DNA from 4 places in the Streptomyces sp. NPDC015346 genome. Region 3 is predicted to be linked to each of the others. Evidence: riboswitches for the same ligand, from Rfam matches in the RefSeq annotation. Region 3 holds a riboswitch; each other region holds the start of a gene.
The links. Region 3 has a riboswitch for cyclic di-AMP ahead of ACF06X_RS29905 (M23 family metallopeptidase). Riboswitches for the same ligand answer to the same signal wherever they lie in the genome.
Positions count from the first base shown of each region.

Region 1: another riboswitch for cyclic di-AMP. It lies ahead of ACF06X_RS13965 (transglycosylase SLT domain-containing protein); the one in region 3 lies ahead of ACF06X_RS29905 (M23 family metallopeptidase).
Region 2: another riboswitch for cyclic di-AMP. It lies ahead of ACF06X_RS07855 (peptidoglycan DD-metalloendopeptidase family protein); the one in region 3 lies ahead of ACF06X_RS29905 (M23 family metallopeptidase).
Region 4: another riboswitch for cyclic di-AMP. It lies ahead of ACF06X_RS22805 (transglycosylase family protein); the one in region 3 lies ahead of ACF06X_RS29905 (M23 family metallopeptidase).

Region 1 covers NZ_JBIBTW010000003.1:699,956-703,154, forward strand. The annotation lists partial or broken gene ACF06X_RS13960 (phosphoribosyltransferase) at 1-408, shown strand, start outside; gene ACF06X_RS13965 (transglycosylase SLT domain-containing protein) at 514-1,389, opposite strand; cyclic di-AMP (ydaO/yuaA leader) riboswitch at 1,395-1,581, opposite strand; gene ACF06X_RS13970 (GntR family transcriptional regulator) at 1,832-2,587, opposite strand; gene ACF06X_RS13975 (proline racemase family protein) at 2,711-3,199, opposite strand, start outside.
Region 2 covers NZ_JBIBTW010000002.1:416,045-419,243, forward strand. The annotation lists gene ACF06X_RS07850 (SGNH/GDSL hydrolase family protein) at 1-702, opposite strand, end outside; gene ACF06X_RS07855 (peptidoglycan DD-metalloendopeptidase family protein) at 852-1,826, opposite strand; cyclic di-AMP (ydaO/yuaA leader) riboswitch at 1,831-2,020, opposite strand; gene ACF06X_RS07860 (tyrosine-protein phosphatase) at 2,381-3,193, shown strand.
Region 3 covers NZ_JBIBTW010000009.1:294,184-297,382, forward strand. The annotation lists gene ACF06X_RS29900 (PP2C family protein-serine/threonine phosphatase) at 281-1,369, shown strand; cyclic di-AMP (ydaO/yuaA leader) riboswitch at 1,581-1,728, shown strand; gene ACF06X_RS29905 (M23 family metallopeptidase) at 1,740-2,840, shown strand; gene ACF06X_RS29910 (PrsW family intramembrane metalloprotease) at 2,863-3,199, opposite strand, start outside.
Region 4 covers NZ_JBIBTW010000006.1:90,195-93,393, forward strand. The annotation lists gene eno (phosphopyruvate hydratase) at 1-324, opposite strand, end outside; gene ACF06X_RS22805 (transglycosylase family protein) at 643-1,350, opposite strand; cyclic di-AMP (ydaO/yuaA leader) riboswitch at 1,354-1,524, opposite strand; gene ACF06X_RS22810 (transglycosylase family protein) at 1,783-2,805, opposite strand; gene ACF06X_RS22815 (cytochrome P450) at 2,929-3,199, opposite strand, start outside.

The sequences.
Region 1 (3,199 bases), on a different contig from region 3:
CGGGTCCTCAACGAGCGGGTCCTGCGGGAGACGGGGGTCTCCGACCGCGATGTCGACGCCGTCGAGGAGCGGGAGCGGGGGGTGCTGCTTGAGCGCGTCCAGCGCTATCGCGGGGCGCGGCGACCGGTCCCGCTCGACGGCCGCACGGCCGTGGTGGTGGACGACGGCCTGGCCACGGGGTCGACGGCGCTCGCCGCCTGCCGGGTGGTCCGCGCCCGGGGGGCCGCGCGGATCGTGCTCGCGGTGCCGGTCGCGCCCCACGGCTGGCCGGCCCGGCTCGGCGGGGAGGTGGACGAGGCCGTCGCCGTGCGGGAGCCGGAGTTCTTCTACGCGATCGGCCAGTTCTACGCGGACTTCTCGCAGACCCCGGACGAGGAGGTCATCGCCTGCCTGGAGCGCGGCCACGCGGCGGACGACAAGGCCGCGCACGACGAGGCCGCGCGCCGAGCCGGCGAGGACCCGCGGAGGTGAACTCCACGGGTCCTCGCCGACGGGTCAGGAGGTGGGGGCGTCCTAGTAGGGCCCGTTGACGTTGTCGATGGAGCCGTACCGGTCCGCGGCGTAGTTGCACGCGGCGGTGATGTTGGCGACCGGGTCGAAGAGGTCCATCGAGGTGCCGGGCACGTGGTAGGCGAGGAAGGTCGGCTCGATGACCTGGAGGAGACCCTTCGAGGGGGTGCCCTTGACGGCGTTGGAGTCCCAGAGGTTGATGGCCTGCGGGTTGCCGGACGACTCGCGCATGATGTTGCGGTGGATGCCCTCGTACGAACCGGGGATGCCGTACCGCGCCATGACGTCCAGCGACTCCCGGATCCAGCCGTCGAGGTCGTTGCTGTAGCTCTTCGCGGCCGCCGGGGCCGCGGCCGGAGCCGGGGCCGCCGGGGCGGTCCGCTCCTGCGAGCGGCTGGCCCGGTCGCCGGCGGTGCCGGTGTCCTTCGCCGGCTTGGCCTTCGGCTTCGGCTTCGCGGCGGGCTTCGGCTTCGCCTGCGGGGCGGTGCCGGTCAGCGGGCGGATCGTCAGTTCGAGACCGGGGTGGATAAGTGACGGGTTGTCACCGACGACACTTCGATTGGTCCGGTACAGAGCCTTCCAGCCGCCCCGCACACGCTGTTCCTGAGCGATCGCCGAAAGCGAGTCGCCGGATACGACCGTGTACGTCTTGCGCACCGATTCCTTTCCGGCGGGAATTGCATTCTTGATCTTTTCCACCGAGTTGACGACGGTCTTCTCGGTGGCGACCGCGGGGGCCGTCGCGGGCGCGGCGTGGGCGGCGGCCGTGGCGACCAGGGGCAGCGCGAGGGCGGCGCCACCCGTGCTCGCCAGGGCGATGCCGCGGCTGAGCGGACGGAGACGGGTCTTGGGGCGCCGGTGCTTACCGTGAGCGGGCATGTTGGGATTCCTCTCCGGCGCCTGCGGGGTGAGCTGTCGGGTTCGGGCTGGAGATGCCCGGCCGCACACGTGCGGCTTCACCCCGAGCCGGTCCGGAAATCCGGACCGGCGAAATACCTGGGTCCCCCGCTCCTGCCGACGGGTGTAATGATCGGGTTTTCGGACGGTGGCAGGATTCGGCGATCCGTCCGAATGGAGGTGACCGTAGGCGAGAAATACCGGCGGAAACAAGACGCGGCGAGTCTCCGTTATTTCCGCCCCTGGTTTCCTCGACTCCGAACTTCCTTGACGCGCAAGGGGGTGCGGTCGGGTGACGACCCGGGATTTCCCTGAGGGTGATTCATGTCACCGGCAGGGAATATCGGTCATCGCCATGCATCAGCCCTGATAGGCGATATCGAAGCAGAAGGAGGGAAAGGGTGCTTCTGTCCGATTCGGGAGTTCATGCCCTGGTTGGGCGTACGTCCTGGCGAGGGCCGCGCGGCCGGCCCACCGTCCCGGCGCTCCCGCGCGGGCCGGCCGGCACCGTACGGGAGTCGTCCCGCGCCCACAGGGACCGTACGTGGCTGAGGTGGCGGACCATGCAGGCCTCGGCGCCCATCGCGTCGCCGGCCAGCATGAGGTCGAGCAGCTCCAGGTGCTCCTCGGCGGAGGGCAGCAGCTCGCCCCGCTCGTCCAGCGCGGTCAGGCCGTAGAGCCGGGAGCGCTTGCGCAGATCGCCGACGGTCTCGACCAGGCGCTCGTTGCCGGAGAGGCCGAGCAGCGTGAGGTGGAAGCGCCGGTCGGATTCGAGGTAGCCGATGAGGTCGTGGGCGCGGGCCGCCGCCACGATGTCCTCGGCGATCGGGCGCAGCGCGCGCAGCTCCGCGCGGTCCGCCGTGAGCGTGACCCGGCCCACCGTCGGCACCTCGATGAGCAGCCGGATGTCCGTGTACTGGTCGAGGTCGCGTTCGTCGACCTCGGTGACCCGGAAACCCTTGTTGCGCACCGGCTCGACCAGGCCCTCGCGGGCGAGGTCGAGCATGGCCTCGCGGACCGGCGTCGCGGAGATCCCGAAGTCCTCGGCCAGACCGGGCGCCGAGTACACCTCCCCGGGCTTCAGCTCGCCGGAGATCAGCGCGGCCCGCAGGGCGTGGGCCACCTGGTCGCGCAGCCGCTCGCGGGTGGTGATGAGGTGACTCTGCTTCAGGTGGCCCATGTGCCGTTCTCCGACTTCCGCTTGTCACGCCGCCCGGCTGTCGCGGGAAGGCGCCGCCGCACCAGCGTACAATTTCACGTTTTCACGGCGGGAGACAGTGTCGGGACGTACGGCGGGAGGCCGTCACAGCAGGAACCCGGCGGGGAACGGGTCGTCAGGGTCCAGGAAGTACTGCGCCGTACCGGTGATCCACGCCCGGCCGGTGATGGCCGGCACCACGGCCGGTACCTCGCCCACCTCGGTCTCGCCGACCAGCCGGCCGGTGAAGCGGGTGCCGATGAACGACTCGTTGACGAAGTCCTGGTGCAGCGGAAGCCGTCCCCGCGCGTGCAGTTGCGCCATCCTGGCCGACGTCCCGGTGCCGCACGGAGAGCGGTCGAACCAGCCGGGGTGGATGGCCATGGCGTGCCGCGAGTGGCGCGCGTCCGAGCCGGGCGCGGTGAGATGGACGTGTTTGACGCCGCCGATCTCCGGCCGGTCCGGGTGCACCGGCCGGTCGTCGGCGTTGATGGCCTCCATGACCGCCAGACCCGCCTTGAGCAGCTCGTCCTTGCGCGCGCGGTCGAACGGAAGCCCGAGCACGTCCAGTTCGACGAAGGCGTAGAAGTTGCC
Region 2 (3,199 bases), on a different contig from region 3:
CCTGGCCCACTGGATGTCGTCGCGGCGGACCTCGAGCGGGCCGCGCGGCGGCAGCGGCGGCCAGGCCTGGTCCGGGTCGGCCGGTACCTCGATGCCGAGGACCTGGGCGGCGCGCAGCGCGACCCGGGTGTGGCCCTCGGGCGACAGGTGCAGCCGGTCGGCGTCCCAAGCCCGCCTGTCCTGGACGGACTTGAGCGACCACAGGTCCAGGACCGGACAGCCGTAGCGGTCGGCGATGGCGCGGACGTGGGCCGTGTAGGTGGCGATCTTGCCGCGCAGGTGCCGGAGGACGGGAACGTCACGGGTGTCGAAGCCGGTCGTCACCATGACCGTGCCCACGGCGGACGTCAGCTCGGCGACGGCGCGCTCGAAGCGCTCGGCGACGTCGTCGGGGTCACTGCCGGGGCGGATGATGTCGTTGCCGCCCGCGCAGAAGGACACCAGATCGGGGGCGAGTTGCTTCGCCCTCGGCACCTGCTCGGCCACGATCTGGTCCAGGAGGCGGCCGCGTACGGCCAGGTTGGCGTAACGGAACGCGTCGGGCTCGGGCAGTCGGTCGGCCAGCAGGACCGCGAAGCGATCCGCCCAGCCGACGTATCTCCCGTCGGGCCCGGGGTCTCCGACGCCCTCGGTGAAGCTGTCACCGATCGCCGCGTACGACCCGAATACGTGCGTGTCTCTTGATCTCGAATCGTCTGCCACGGGAACACATCTTTCCCTTACGGGTGTGACCTACGCGACCGTAAGGAGGGGTTGACGGCGGGTGAGATACGCCACCGGTCAAGATTGCCCAAAGCCGGAATACGCCGAGGCCCGGCACGCGGGTGCCGGGCCTCTCTGGCGTATGTGGATCAGACGCCGACGCCGTGCTGGCGCAGGTAGGCCAGCGGGTCGATGTCGGAGCCGTAGCTCGGCCCGGTGCGCATTTCGAAGTGCAGGTGCGGACCGCTGGAGTTGCCGGTCGAGCCGGACAGGCCGATCTGGTCGCCACCGCTGACGCTCTGGCCGGCGGAGACGGAGAGGGAGGAGAGGTGCGCGTACTGCGAGTACGTGCCGTCCGCGTGCTGGATGACGACCTCGTTGCCGTACGAGCCGCTCCAGCCGGCGGAGTGGACGGTGCCCGGGCCGACGGCCTTCACGGAGGTGCCGGAGGAGGCCATGAAGTCGACACCGGTGTGGTAGCCGGAGGACCACATGGAGCCGGAGGCGCGGTACGGCGTGGAGACGCCGCCGGAGACCGGGGCGACCCAGCCGGAGGACGCGGCCTGCGCGGGGGCGGCCGGGGCCGCCGGGGCGGACTCCACCGTGGTGCGCTCGGTGGAGCGCGAGCTGCGCGACTCGGCCGAACCGGAGGAGGACTTCTCCGTCTTGGGCGCGGCCTTGGGGGCCGCCTTCGGCGCGGCCTTCGGCGCGGCGGCCTTGGGCGCGGACGCCTTGGCCGGCGACTTGGCGCCGAGGGTGAGCTTCATGCCCGGCAGGATCAGCGACGGGTTCTCGCCCACGACCTCGCGGTTGTCGGCGTAGAGCTTCTTCCAGCCGCCGGCCAGGTGGTGCTCGGCGGCGATCTTGGACAGGTAGTCGCCGGCGACGACGGAGTACGTGGTGGGCTTGGCCTTGGCGGCGGGCGCGGCCGGGGCCTTGGCCGGAGCGGCGACGGCGGCGACGGCCTGCTGGGGCGTCACGGCGGGAGCGGCCTTCTCCGCGGCGTGGGCGCCGGTGGCGCCGAGGAGCGGGAGGGCGACGACGGCGCCGCCGGTACCGGCGGCGACGAATCCGCGAGTGAGCGGGTTGACCTTCGGGCGGCGGTGCTTACCCTTTGCGGGCATGACGAATTCCTCTCCGTCGCCTACGAGGTGAGCTGTCGGGTGCGGACTGGAGATGTCCGGCCGCGTTTTCACGCGACTTGACCCCAAGCCGTCCGGAAACGACCGGAACGGCGTACTACCTGGGTCCCCCGCTCCTGCCGTACGTGGGGTGGGTGCGGATTCCGGACGGTGGCAGGATTCGGCGGTCCGACCGGATTGACGGTGACCGTAGACGAGTGGGGTCGGCGCGAACAAGCCGTCGGATTCGTCTCGCATTCTCCGGCTTGGAATTCGCCCGGAATTCCGGTCACCCTCCGTCGATGACGGAACCTGGATCTCCTTTTCGCGCAGGGGAATTGCCCGGGACGATCAGGCACGTTCCGTCACAGTTATGACGCTGCTCACGCGCCGGAGACCATCTCCCCTGCAATCAGGGCGCGTTATCTCTAATGTCCCAATTCGGACAGACAGCTCATTCCCGCCCGAGGGGTGTGCCGAGGGAAGCCGACCCGGGATGATTGCCCGAGGAACCGATCTCGTATCGTCGAACATCCTCACAACACTCAGGAGCACTCGTGACGCAGCAGCTGCCGCAGGTCCCGTCGACCGAGCCCGAGCTGAGCGGGGTACGCAACTTCCGGGACGTGGGCGGCCTGCCGACCGTGGACGGCAGGTCGGTGCGGTTCGGGCGGCTCTTCCGCAGCGGCCACCTGGCGCACGCCACCGAGGAGGACGCGGCGTTCCTCGCCGGCCTGGGGCTGCACACCATCTTCGACTTCCGCAACCAGGCGGACCGGAAGGTCGAGGGGCCCGATGTCGAGCTTCCGGGTGTACGAAATGTGAACATACCGCTCAACGACCCGGCCGACGGCAAGGAGTTCTGGAAGCTGGTGAGCACCGGCAACATCGAGCAGCTCCGCTCGGTGCTCGCCGACGGCAAGGCGGCGGCCCGAATGTCCGATTCATACCGGAAGATGATTGCCGAGCGGACGGCGGAGCACAGCCGCGTCCTGCACGCGATGGCCGAGGACAGCGTCCCCGCCCTCATGCACTGCGCGGCCGGCAAGGACCGGGCGGGCCTCTCCATAGCCATCTCGCTGCTCGCGGTGGGGGTCGAGCGCGAGGCCATCGAGGCCGACTACGTGAAGTCGAACGACCCGCACCGCCGCTACAAGGTGCGCCGCAGCTCCACGGCCGCCGACGCCCTGTCGCCCGAGGTGATGGAGCTGCTCAGCCCGCTCTTCGACGCGCGCCTGGAGTACTTGCGGGCGGCGTTCGAGACGATCGAGCAGAACTGGGGCACGGTCGAGAGCTACCTCTCGGACGGCCTGAAGCTCTCCCCCGCGACGCGCGAGCGGCTGCGCGAGCGCCTCGTCACCGAGGCGTAGCCCACG
Region 3 (3,199 bases):
GGGGCCGTTCCGTAGCCCACTCGGGCCAGCGGGGGTGGCCGCCCGGCGCGGCGGCCTCCACCCTGGGAAGGGCGCGGTACCGTCCGTCGCCGTGTACGGACCGGGACCGGGCAGGAGAGCACAGGTGGGGCAGGGGCACGGGCAGGGTCGGCGGGAGACGGGCCAGGGCGCGGGCCGGAGTGCGGGCCAGGGCGCGGGCCGGAGTGCGGGCCAGGGCCAGAGTCAGGGTCCCGGGCCCAACGGGCGCACGCCCGCGCAGGTCGAGCGCGCCCGGCGGTTCCTGAAAGCCCTGCCTCCGCTGATCATCCTGGGCGGAGTCGTCTTCGACCTCGCCACCCCGCCCGCCTACACGGCCGCCCCGATGTTCTCGGCCGCGCCGCTCGTCGCGGCCCCCTTCTTCTCGATGCTGACCACGCTGCTCACCGGCATCGCCGCCGTGCTCGCAGGGGTCGGGCTGCACTTCTACAACGACACCACCACGGACGTCCCCGCCCTCACCGAGACACTCACCGTCGTCACCGTCTCCGCCCTCGCGCTCCTCATCAACCGGGTCGTGCGGCGCAGCGGCCAGCGGCTCGCCTCGGCCCGGGTGATCGCGGAGACCGCCCAGAAGGCCGTACTGCCCACGCCCGCCGAGCGGATCGGCGGGCTGCAGGTCGCGGCCCGGTACGAGGCGGCGCAGGCCGACGCGTTCATCGGCGGTGACCTGTTCGCCGTCCAGGACACGCCCTACGGGGTACGGCTCGTGGTCGGCGACGTCCGGGGCAAGGGTCTCGACGCCGTCGAGGCGGTCGCCGTCGTCATCGGCGCCTTCCGGGAGGCGGCCGAGCAGGAGTCGACGCTGGAGGGCGTCGCCCAGCGACTGGAGCGCGCGCTGACCCGGGAGGGAACGCGCCGCGACGGCCTGGACGCCGTCGAGGGGTTCACCACCGCCGTCCTCGCGGAGATCCCGCGCGGCGACGGGCTCGTACGGGTGGTCAACCGCGGCCATCCGGAGCCGCTGCTGCTGTACGCGGACGGAGGCCTGGAGCTTCTGGCGCCGAGCGAGGCCGCCCTGCCGCTCGGCATGGGCGAACTGGCCGCCTGGCCGGACCGGGCCGACGAGTCCCCCTACCCGCCGGGGGCCACGCTGCTCCTCTACACAGACGGGCTGTCCGAAGCCCGCAACGCGCGGGGGGAGTTCTACGACCCGGCCGAGCGTCTCGCCGGGCGGATCTTCCCCGGCCCCCAGGAGCTGCTGGACGCGCTCGTCGACGACGTCCGCCGGTACACGGGCGGAGGTGCGACCGACGACATGGCGCTGCTCGCGGTGAGCCGGCCGGCGGTGGGGCAGCCGGAACGGCGCCGGACGATGCCCGTGGTGCCGTGACCATCCGTAGTGGCGGAGTACCGCTGCGATAACAATTGACACACCGTCAGTTCTACGGTGTTCGGCGCGTGTTTACTGAAGGATGGTCAAATCGGTGTATAGCACCTTAATCTCTTGAACGATCAGCCGGAACGGCTTGGAATCAGGCCCTCGCGTCTATTAACGTTCGATAACGCAGCGCGGTCGTCCCAGCCGTCGCAAGAGACGGCACCGTGCGCGTGCGCCGAATCCTGAAGAGGAACCGGGGAACCACCACTTGGGGTGAATCGGGCCCTTCCGCACCCGTGCGGCAGCGCTCGTAGGAGACCTTCCTGCTCCGAACCCGTCAGCTAACCCGGTAGGCGAGAAGGAAGGAAAGGAGTACGCCTCCGTGGCGTCCAACACCCCTGCCCCCGAAGCCCCCTTCCATGCGTTCGGTGCCTCGGGTGCCGCCGGGACGGACGACGACGCGACGACGTGGGGGGAGTGGAACCCCACCGAGGATTCCCTCCGCCAGCAGTCCCGCTCCGGCGGACGTCACCGTGTCGTGAAGCAGCGCTCCAACTTCGCCCGGTCCTCCACCGTCCTCGGCGTCGGTGTCATCGCGGCTGTCGGTGCGGGCGGCATGGCCACCGCGCAGGACAAGCCGCCGGTCTCCATATCCCTTCCCGACCTCGGCCTCCCGCAAGCCTCCGATCTCCCGGGCGTCGGCGAGCTGATCTCCGACGGCGACGAGGGCACGGACCCGGACTCGGGCACGAACAACCCCCAGCCGCTCACCGCCTCCCTCGCCCTCCCGGCCGAGGCGACGGGGGTGTCGGACGGCTCGGCCACCCCCGTGTCCGCCGCCTCGTCCACCGCCGACGCCGGCGAGGCGCTGCGCGCCCGCATCCTCCAGCAGGCCGAGCAGCAGCAGGCCTCCGCCGACGCCGCCGAGAAGGCCGCCGCGGAGAAGGCGGCGGCCGAGAAGGCCGCGGCGGAAGCGGCCGCCAAGGCGACCGCGGCCGAGCAGGCGGCGGCCGAGGCCAAGAAGAAGGCCGAGGAGGAGGCGGCGGCCAAGGCCGAGGCGGAGCGCCTGGCCAAGCTCGCCGCGAGCTACGCCATGCCCACCTCCTCGTACTACATCTCCTCCACCTTCGGCCAGTCCGGCTCCATGTGGTCCTCCGGCTACCACACCGGCCTCGACTTCGCGGCGAGCAGCGGTACCCCGGTCAAGGCCGTCCACGGCGGCACCATCAAGTCGGCGGGCTGGTCCGGCGCGTACGGCTACCGCATCGTCCTGGAGCTGGAGGACGGTACGGAGATCTGGTACTGCCACCTGTCCTCGATGACGGTCGGCGTGGGCCAGTCGGTCGGCACCGGCGAGACGATCGGCCGCGTGGGCGCGACCGGCAACGTGACCGGCTCGCACCTGCACCTGGAGGTGCACACCGCGGGCGGCGAGGGCGTGGACCCGGCGGCCTGGCTGCGCGACAAGGGCCTCACCGTCTGACGGGCACCGGCCCGGTGAAGCCCTAACTGCGGTACGGGTTGTAGCCGCCGTAGTCGAGGTACTGCGGCGGCGCCCACACCTGGCCCGTCGCCCGCGCCGCGTAGGTGAGCGCGGGCGAGGCGACCGGCTTGCGCTGCCACAGGTGGTGGAGCAGCTCCTGCTCGCGGGCGGTGAAGTCGGGGCCCGCCGCGCCGCGCTGGGCCCGGTGGCGCAGAAACGCCAGGGTCGTGGCGAACGCTTCGTACTCCCCGACGGCGGTGGCGGCCGGCCGGCCGTACGTACGGGCCGCGAAGTCGCGGGCCAGCGAGCGGGCCCGCATGGAGGAGAGGGCGAGCGGTTCGGCGGGGGAGAGCCAGCCG
Region 4 (3,199 bases), on a different contig from region 3:
GGCGCCGAGCGAGGCCTTGTTGTCCGTGGCGTCCAGGTCGAACATCGCCTGGTCGATCAGGCGCTGCTCGGTGGCGTCGTAGCCGACGAGCTCCGGGCCGATCTGCTCGATGACGGCGAGAACGGCCTTCTCCACGCCCTTGCCCATGTAGCGGCTCTTGTCTCCGTCACGGAGCTCAATGGCCTCGAACGCTCCGGTGGAGGCACCGGACGGAACGGCAGCACGGCCGGTGCTGCCGTCGTCGAGGCCGACCTCGACCTCGACCGTGGGGTTGCCTCGGGAGTCCAGGATTTCCCGGGCTACGACGACGTCGATGGACGGCACGAGCATCTCCTTCTGGGATGTGACGCTAGATGTGACGAACACTTGTGCAGGGTCGCTTCGGCCTTGCGACAAGAGCCTAACCGGCTCCGGGGCTCCGGTCGGCCGGGCGCCCGCCCGCTGGGACGAAAAAGGACCCAAGGGCATGCGTTTGGGGTCATAGGACCCCAGAACTACTCACCGGTAACAGGGGAAACCCCGGCCCGGCGCGCCACGGGGGAAGGGGCGCGCCGGACCGGGGTGGTCACCGCGGGAGGGTCATCGGACCCCTGGGGGTCCTGGGACCCGTGGGAGCCGCCGGACTCACACGGGCCGCCGGGCTCACTTCAGGTGAAGCTGCTGGCCCGGGTAGATCAGGTCGGCGTCGTCGACGATGTCCTTGTTGAGCTGGAAGAGCTTCTCCCAGCCGCCCTTGACGTCGTGCGCGGCGGCGATCTTGCTCAGGGTGTCGCCGGCGACGACCTTGTACTCGCCGTCGCCCTTCGCGACCTTCTTGCCGGTCGGCGTGGTGACGGTCTTCTTCGGCTCGGCCTTCTTCGCCGCGGCCTTGGGCGCGGTGCGCTGCTCGCTGCGGGTCGTCGGCTGCTCGGCCTTGCGCTCCTGCGGCTGCGGGGCGCTCTGCTGCGGCGCGCTCTCGGCGGCGCCACCGGTGTAGGAGGCGCTGGAGAGGCCCACGCCACAGCTCGGCCAGGCACCCTTGCCCTGGCCGGCGAGGACCTTCTCGGCGATCTCGATCTGCTGCGACTTCGAGGCCTGGTCGGCGGTGGCGGCGTACGCGGTGCCACCGTAGGCGGCCCAGGTGGAGGTCGAGAACTGCAGGCCACCGTAGTAGCCGTTGCCGGTGTTGATGGACCAGTTGCCACCGGACTCGCACTGGGCGACGGCGTCCCACTCGGAGGCGGTCGCGGCCGAGGCGGAGCCTGCGGTCATCAGGGGGGCGGCGACGGCGACGCCGGCGACCCCGGCGAGGGCGACGGCGCGGGCGGCCTTGGAGGGACGGCGGTGTTTGCCCTTGGCGGAAAACAGCATGGGACTTCTCCTCACCGACGCCTACGAGGTGAGCTGTCGGGTTCGGGCGTGAGCTGCCCGGCCGCGCGACTGGCGCGCGGCTTCACCCCAAGCCGATCCGTCGGCCGTCTGTCTGACGGCCGGGGACGGCACTTACCTTGGGTCCCCCGCTCCTGCCTTCGGCGCTGACGCGACGACTGTTCCCATCGGCCGACGGCAGGATTCGGCGTACCGGTCGACGGGGCCCGCGGTGGCGAGCGATGACGACCGTAGACACAGACCTCTCCGAAGTTCAAAGAAGCCCAAGAGGGACATATCGCCCCCACTTGCGTGCCGATAAAGGGTGTTTGCGCAGGTGAGAGGCGACAAGAGCAGACTTTGCGGACGCGGCACGCCAGTTCGGGCGAAGAGACTCATGTCTCACTTCGACAGAACCGGACATAGGGTCCCGAACTACCCCTGCGGCTGGGCCAGTCCGAGCGTCAGATCGAGACTCTGGCCAGGGAGGATGAGGTCCGGATCGACGCCCACCGTCCGGCGGTTGGCGTCGTAGAGGGAGGCCCAGCCTCCGGGCAGCTCGTTCTTCTGAGCGATCTCGGAGAGACTGTCGCCCGGCCTGACGGTGTATTCACCCGAAGTGCCCGCACTGTCCGTGCTGCCCGAATCGCTTGACCCCTCGACGGGAGCCGCGCCGGCTGTCGCCCCGTCAGCCGGCGAGGCGTGACGACCGGTTTCCGGGCTCTTGTCCGTATTGACCGTCTCTTCCGGGGCCGCGTCGCCGCGGTGCTTGCCGGTGCCGGGGGCCGCCGGTGCGGTGGGCGCGGCGGGCGCGGCGGGCGTCGTGCCGGCCGGGGACGGGGTCCCGGTGGCCGGCGTTCCGGTGGGCGTCGAGGCGTCCGGCGTCACGGGCGCGGCGGGCGTCGTCGGCGCGGCGGGTGTCGTCGGCGCGGCCGGCGCGGTCTCGGGCGCCTCGGGCGCGTCGGGAGAGGCGGTGGCCGATCCGGGGGCGGTCGCGAGGCCGGAGGTCCAGTCCGACTCCTCGACCGGGCCCGTGGGCTCGGTCGGCGTGACGGGCGGTCCGGGGTCGACGTCGGGGGCGGCGCCGTCGTTCGTCAGGCCGGCGATGGGGGCGCAGGTGGCCCACTGGGTGGAGCCCGCGGCGAGCGCCTTCTCGGCCACCGCGATCTGCTGGGCGCGGCTGGCGAGGTCCGCGCTGGACGCGTACGCCAGACCGCCGTAGGTCTCCCAGGTCTCCTGCGTGAACTGGAGCCCGCCGTAGAGCCCGTTGCCGAAGTGGGCGCTCCACAGGCCTCCCGATTCGCATTCGGCGACGCGGTCCCACGTGGCGGCGTCGGCGGCCGAGGCGGAACCCGCGCCGAGCAACGGCAGCGCGAGGGCCGATCCGGTCACGCCTGCGGCGACGACGAGGGCGGGGGCCTGGCGGGGTCTGCGGTGTCGACCGTTCCCGGAGCGCATGCGGAGTGCCTTTCGCGTGACTGCTGAGGTGACGGTGAACGTAGCGGCATTCGAACGCTTGTCACAAGTCGATGCAGCGGAGATCACGTAAAAGTCACAGTCTTGACGGCCCGTCAGTCCACGTCAGCTCGCAACTGGGGCAAACTCCACCGGAAGCGTGCGCAATCCGCGCATGATGAGCCCGCCGCGCCACCGCAGATCGGCGGGATCGACCGCGAGTCGCAGGTCCGGCAGACGCGTCAGCAGGGTCGCCAGGGCGATCTGGCCTTCGAGACGGGCGAGCGGGGCGCCGATGCAGTAATGGATGCCGTGCCCGTATCCCAGATGCTGGTTGTCACGGCGGGACAGATCGAGCGTGTCCGGCGCGTCGAACCGCTCCGGGTCCCGGTCGGCC